3 regions of the Pseudoalteromonas sp. SG43-8 genome follow, and region 3 is predicted to be linked to each of the others. Evidence: predicted binding sites of a transcription regulator. Region 3 holds the regulator's gene; each other region holds the start of a gene.

Region 1 (2,276 bases), on a different contig from region 3:
ATAAGGTAGTAATGCATTATCCATAAAATAGCTGTACTGAGCATTGGGGATACTTTGCTTGATATGTTCAAGTACAGTAGTTCCACCAATACCTGAATCAAAGACCATTATATGCGCTGACAAACTACCGTTCCTACTTTACTTTAAGATCGGCAGTTTGCCATGAGGTTTTTATAAAAGAAAGTAGTTTAACTTTGCGTGGTTTCTAAATCAGTAAGCCTGTCGGCTGCCGAATTTAACTGATTAAGGTTTTCGAACATAGACTTTGTGTAATCTACTAACTTATCTATTTGTTCCTGATCTTGATTTAACCATTGGAGAATGCCAGCTAGCTGATTTTGTAATCCAAGCTCACCCGCTTTTTCAAAAGCATTTTTAAGGTCGTCATTAAAAGGGGCTAAACCCTCTGCTACTTGTTTTTCTGGTGCTGGTTTATATTCTTCATAGCTTTTAACTGTTGCTATTGTTTTTGTTTGGCGTAAATCCATAGAAAAAGCCACCAGCTGATCGCTGTCTAAACTCAGCTCTTGCGCTTGTTCAAATGCTTCATCTAAATCACCACCAAAAAAGGTTTTACTTAAATCTTGTAAGTCTTCCATCATCGCATTAATAGCTTCTTGCTCTTGCTCGTTTAAGTCACCATTTACCGACATCGAAAATGATACCTGTCGAGATTGCGATGATGAGCTTGCAAACGACTCACTATTACTATTTTGCTGATAGCCACTTGCCGATTGAGATTCAAATGCATCAGCAAAGCTAATACTTACCTCATCGCCTTCTGCGGTAGTAAATTTATACTCTGCATTACTCGTCATACTGACGTATTGGGCCTGGCTTATATTTACGCTGGCAGGTTGTGGGTTAAATAACGACTCTTCAAACTTATCCAGCCCATTGTAAATTCCCTCTTTGGACTTATTAATGCCCTCTTCCATGTCATCATTAAATACGCCTGTACCTTTGAGTTCATCAACAGCGTCGTCAATCCCTATTTGGACGCCTTTGCGCGCATCGCCTAACATATCTTTGAGCTTTTCGTCATCAGCGCCGTTAGCTTTTGCTTTATTAACAGCACTACTTACAAAATCGAGTACGTTTTTTACTATTTCATCAAAATCAAATAGTGGTTTATCTGCTTTTTTTTCTGCGATAGGTAATCCAAGCTGCTCAGCCATTTTATCGCCAAGCACCTTTGCGGCCAACTCTCGGCCTCGTTGTTGATAGCTATCTTGAGGAGACGTAATTGTAGGTTGCTGTATATCAGCTTTATTATTGAATTTATTGATGTTGTTGTTTGGCGTAAAGCCATAATTACCTATTTTCATGATTCGTCTCCTAAGCGTGCGTAGTTTATTATCGGCTATAACAACAAAAACTAAAGTACAATGTTCAATAAAACAGCATAAATGCTAGCCAAAACTAGACAAATACGCAGCGCTCCCTACAATAGCGCCGATAAACAGATCTTAGATAAGGTAGTAGCGTTAATGGCAGTTATTAAAATAGATACCACACAGTACCAAGCGCAGTTAAGTGAAAAAGAGCAGCGCATTAGTACGCAGTTTCAACGTTTTGGTGTGGAGCAACTAGAAGTATTTAGCTCAGAGCCAACTAACTACCGCCAACGTGCTGAATTTAGAGTATGGCACGACGGTGACGATCTGTTTCACATTATGTTTGATCAACAAACAAAAGAAAAAATCCGTGTTGATACATTTGACCCAGCAGCGCCTCTAGTAGGTGAAATAATGCAGGTGATGATTGAAAATCTTAAGCCTTGTGAAATATTACGCCGTAAGTTATTTCAAATCGATTACCTATCAACGCTAAGCGGTGAAATTTTAGTAAGCTTGCTTTATCACAAACCACTGGATGATGAATGGTTAAGTGAAATTAAAGCACTGAAAGAAAAGCTTAGCAGTAAATACAAAATTGACTTTATTGGTCGTGCTCGCAAACAAAAAGAAGTACTAGGTGATGACTTTGTAACTGAACGTTTAACAGTTAATGGGCAAGAGCTTATTTATCAACAAGTAGAAAATAGCTTTACTCAGCCTAATGCAAAAGTAAATATTAATATGCTAGAGTGGGCACAAGATTTATGTAAACCACTTAAAAATGATTTACTAGAACTGTATTGTGGTAACGGTAACTTTTCAATTGCATTAGCAGGTTCTTTTAATAAAGTATTAGCGACGGAAATATCAAAATCATCTGTTCATTCTGCTCAATACAATATTGCTAAAAACAACGTAGAGAACTTAGATATTATT
Region 2 (2,276 bases), on a different contig from region 3:
ATTCCTTCCATATTAATATCGAGTAGTATTATATCTGGCGGATTATGTTTACAAATTTCAATCGCATCCTCACCACAGCTCGTTGTTGTTACACTAAAATGCTCTGATAATATTTTTTTTAATACAATTAAGCTTAATAGCTGATCATCAACGACAAGTACCTTAGAGCTCTTTAAGCTTAATTTCAATTGGTGGTCAGAGTAATTTATAGGCATGGTACAACTGTTTTGTTTTTTTAATTAAACACACCCTATATCACTATATCTTGTTATGCAAATGTTAATAAAATTCTACTTATTAGTTACTAATAAAAATGATTTATGGTGAATCTTTATTGCATAAAAACAAAAAATGAGCCACTTGGGCTCATTTTAAAACTTCGAATACTTAATTTAGTTAAGTATTATTCGTCATCATCTAAATCTAATTGCTGACGTTGAGCAGGTCGAGCTAAAATCTCTACGTAGAAAGAGGTCAAACCTTGCTTTTCAATTTCGCCAATTTGGTTACTTAATTCAGCAACGTGCACAACTTGCGCATCTTCAGCTGTGTTACCAAACTTACAGTCAAATGCCCAATAGTCAGCATCTTCAGGTAGCGTTTTATTACGCTCTCTTTTCAAATATTTTTTCACTTCGTGCTTTGCAGCATCAACCATACGAGGGTATTTGATTTTCTCGTGATTTAGCGTGAATGTTTTCTTCATTACGTTCCTAATTACCTTGGTTTAATGATAATGGCATTTCATGTCATACCATTTGACGCCATTATAGCAATTGCATTTAATTTTTGGATGCTTTTTTTTCATTAAATCAATTATTAGCAAATATATAAAGCAGACCCGTTATAAAGCATATATTAACTGATGATTATTACAATCATATATCACACCGCAATAAGCTGAAGTGGTTGATGTATTGCATCATTATTAAGGCTGTCGTAAAAAGCAGCTGCATCTATAGGAGGATTCGCAAGTTGTGTTTGTTCGCTTTTAATTCTTCTTCTGACAGCAAGCTCACAGTTATCTATTATATTAAGTGGAATATGCTTATCATCATTTCTAATCGCAAGTGGTTCAGGGCTTAAGCATTGCCTTAACTTAATACTTGTCATACCACAGCGCTCCCCTTCTTGAGATATTAATGAGGCATTAAACTGTCCAACCAACATATTGTATTCATCAGGGGCTAAAAGTTGCTTTGGACCTGCGCCAAATTGCTTTCTTAATGCCTCTTCTTCTATAACTAAATTATCTATTTCAGTTTTTGGTAAATGAAATTGGCTAAAGTCGAGTGCGTCATGTGACAGCATCGCTAATAGTAGAGAAAATTCGCCACGGCGATTTTCATGCACACTATTATTGAGCCTACTGTTTAACTGACTCTCTGTGATTAACAAATCATCTATTTGCATAGTCTTTAGTCGATTGTGGTAACTGATAGATATTTATCGGCTTTATTTCAATTTTCTTTAGCTTTTTTCTTTACTTAAATACGCAATTTGCTATTATCAGCGCCGTTGCATTGGAGGGGTTCCCGAGCGGCCAAAGGGATCAGACTGTAAATCTGACGGCTCAGCCTTCGCTGGTTCGAATCCAGCTCCCTCCACCACTTTTCTTACCGCTAAGTTAAGTGGGGCCAAATGCAATAAAATTAGTGTGGAGGGGTTCCCGAGCGGCCAAAGGGATCAGACTGTAAATCTGACGGCTCAGCCTTCGCTGGTTCGAATCCAGCTCCCTCCACCACTTCTCTACTATTCCTATATTCCTATATTCAGGTTAACTTCAAAATACCCATTGTAAGCTCATGCTGTTTTTCTTTAGCCATGTTGATGATGCTTCATAATTAGGAAAAAAACGCTCAACGTGTTGCCAAAAAGCTTTACTGTGGTTTAAGTGACGTAAATGCGCTAACTCGTGGACAATCACATAATCAATAGCATGATAAGGTGCTCCGATTAAATGCAAATTAAATGTTAGCTCTCGCTTACTATTACAACTTCCCCACTTTCGCTTATAAATAGCTACTTTTAGACTCGTAGGTAATTCTTCACCCATTTGTGCGCAGAAGTACGCTAAACGCATTTCTATATATGCAGTTAGTTGCTCTTTTAAATATTCTTCAAGAAGTTGCTGATATTTTTGCGAAGTATTTTTAACGCGCGAAGAGTGTGTAATAAGCAAGCTGTCGTTACAGTTTAGTACTTCGGACTTAGTACCTTGCTTAAATTCTATGTTTACAATGCTATCAAAGATTAAAATTTGTTTGTCTTTGAGC
Region 3 (2,276 bases):
ACAAAAGAACAACATTCAAGGCACCAAGCAGTGGCGCCAAGCACAGTAGGGATGTATGATTAACACAGTATTAGATCAAGCAAGCGGCCTGCGCAAAATGAGTCAAAACAATAACAACGGCGTAAAAGTTATCGCTGTAACCGGTGGTAAAGGTGGAGTAGGGAAAACAAATGTTTCTCTAAATACAGCTATTGCACTTGGGCAGCAAGGTAATCGAGTATTAGTGCTGGATGCTGACTTGGGTTTAGCAAACTGTGATGTGATGCTTGGTTTACGTGTAGAGCGTAACCTGTCACATGTCTTGTCTGGTGAATGTGAGCTTGATGAAATTTTAGTTGAAGGCCCTGCAGGAATTAAAATTGTACCCGCTACATCGGGTTCGCAAAGTATGGTTGAATTATCACCATCTGAGCATGCTGGGCTAATTCGTGCGTTTAGCGAATTGAATACCGAATTTGATATTTTAATTGTAGATACAGCTGCTGGTATTTCAGACATGGTACTGAGCTTCTCGCGTGCAGCGCAAGATGTAATGGTTGTTGTATGCGATGAGCCGACATCAATCACCGACGCTTACGCACTTATTAAAGTATTAAGTCGTGAGCACGGCGTTTATAAATTTAAAATTGTTGCCAATATGGTGCGCAGTATGCGTGAAGGCACTGAATTGTTTGCAAAGCTATCTAAAGTTACCGACCGCTTTTTAGATGTATCAATGGAGCTAGTAGCAACGGTTCCTTATGATGAAAATATGCGCAAAGCAACACGTCGTCAAAAAGTAATAGTAGAGCTCTTTCCAAATTCGCCAGCCGCTCTTGCGTTTAAAACGCTGGCAACAAAAGCAGTTAAATGGCCAATACCCAACCAACCATCTGGGCATTTAGAGTTTTTCATTGAGAAACTAGTAAACGGTTAATTATGACAACACTGGTGAATAGAGCTATGGGATATCAATCAACACAAAATTTAAATGTGATTGTTGAGAAGCATGCATCACTTGTTAATAAAGTGGCATGTCATCTAATTGCTCGATTACCACCTAGCGTTCAACTTGATGATTTAATTCAATCAGGAATGATAGGCTTAATAGAAGCTTCGAAAAACTTTGATGCAACAAAAGGCGCAAGCTTTGAAACTTTTGCAGGTATTCGTATTCGCGGTGCTATGCTTGATGAAATGCGCCGTGGTGATTGGGCTCCTCGTTCAGTTCACCGTAAAAACAGGCAAGTTGCAGAAGCAATTACTGAGCTCGAAAGTAGTCTGAACCGCGAACCAACGGACATAGAAGTTGCTGAAAAACTTGAAATTTCGCTCAATGAGTACCATCATATTTTAAATGATGCGAATACGAGTAAAATATTAGGCATTGAAGACCTTGGTGTAGATGAGGATGTTATTACTCCTGTAGGCCAAGATTTAGCACAAGATAAACCTTTTAATAATGTTAAAAATGATAGGTTTAATGAGTCTTTGCTAAGTGCAATTAAGTCATTACCAGAGCGTGATGCAATGGTGCTTTCTTTGTACTACAACGATGAAATGAATTTAAAAGAAATAGGACATATACTCGATGTAAGTGAATCGCGTGTAAGTCAGATACATGGTCAGGCGATGATTAAGCTTAAAGCTAAAATCAATGACTGGATAAATTAGTAGTAAGTAAACAAAGGTTAATACCTCACTGGGGGATGTTTTGGATAAAAACATGAAAATTCTTGTAGTTGATGATTTTTCAACGATGAGACGCATTATAAAAAACCTGTTACGTGACTTAGGTTTCACTAACGTTCAAGAAGCTGATGATGGGTCTACAGCTTTGCCTATGTTGCAAAATCAAGTGTTTGATTTTGTAGTTACGGATTGGAATATGCCTGGAATGCAGGGTATTGATCTTTTAAGAGCAATACGTGCAGACGAGAAGTTAAAACATATCCCTGTATTAATGGTAACGGCAGAAGCTAAAAAAGAACAAATAATAGCTGCGGCGCAAGCTGGCGTGAATGGTTATATTGTTAAGCCATTTACGGCTGGAACATTAAAAACTAAATTAGAAAAAGTATTTGAACGCTTAGGCTAATGATGGGGGAGAGGCTTATGCCAGCACCAGCTGCGCCTCAAATAACGTTAGAACAAGCTCGTCAGCTCGTTGTTTTTTTAGAAAATGATGAGCAAGACAAAGCAAATCAGTTGATTTTAGAGGCTGCTTCTAAAGAGCAATCTGAATTATTTGCTGAAGTTGGAAAGTTGACTCGTCAACTGCACGAAGCCCTTAAAAG

The links. Region 3 encodes FliA, which starts transcription of late flagellar genes. Its sites were predicted from a motif close to CTAAAGNTNNNNNNNNNNNNGCCGATA; they were not measured.
Region 1: a site for FliA is predicted at 1,358-1,384, ahead of H5122_RS19645 (DUF5610 domain-containing protein). Genes of this name have one in related genera too.
Region 2: a site for FliA is predicted at 1,448-1,474, ahead of H5122_RS01320 (VC2046/SO_2500 family protein). Genes of this name have one in related genera too.

The regions. Positions count from the first base shown of each region.
Region 1 covers NZ_JACJEX010000024.1:1,527-3,802, forward strand. The annotation lists gene murI (glutamate racemase) at 1-123, opposite strand, end outside; gene H5122_RS19645 (DUF5610 domain-containing protein) at 189-1,328, opposite strand; gene trmA (tRNA (uridine(54)-C5)-methyltransferase TrmA) at 1,491-2,276, shown strand, end outside.
Region 2 covers NZ_JACJEX010000001.1:273,598-275,873, reverse strand. The annotation lists gene H5122_RS01330 (diguanylate cyclase) at 1-215, opposite strand, end outside; gene H5122_RS01325 (DUF6172 family protein) at 404-706, opposite strand; gene H5122_RS01320 (VC2046/SO_2500 family protein) at 886-1,413, opposite strand; tRNA gene H5122_RS01315 (tRNA-Tyr) at 1,526-1,610, shown strand; tRNA gene H5122_RS01310 (tRNA-Tyr) at 1,660-1,744, shown strand; gene H5122_RS01305 (M48 family metallopeptidase) at 1,784-2,276, opposite strand, start outside.
Region 3 covers NZ_JACJEX010000011.1:71,548-73,823, reverse strand. The annotation lists gene flhF (flagellar biosynthesis protein FlhF) at 1-63, shown strand, start outside; gene H5122_RS16360 (MinD/ParA family protein) at 56-916, shown strand; gene H5122_RS16355 (RNA polymerase sigma factor FliA) at 943-1,653, shown strand; gene cheY (chemotaxis response regulator CheY) at 1,694-2,077, shown strand; gene H5122_RS16345 (protein phosphatase CheZ) at 2,095-2,276, shown strand, end outside.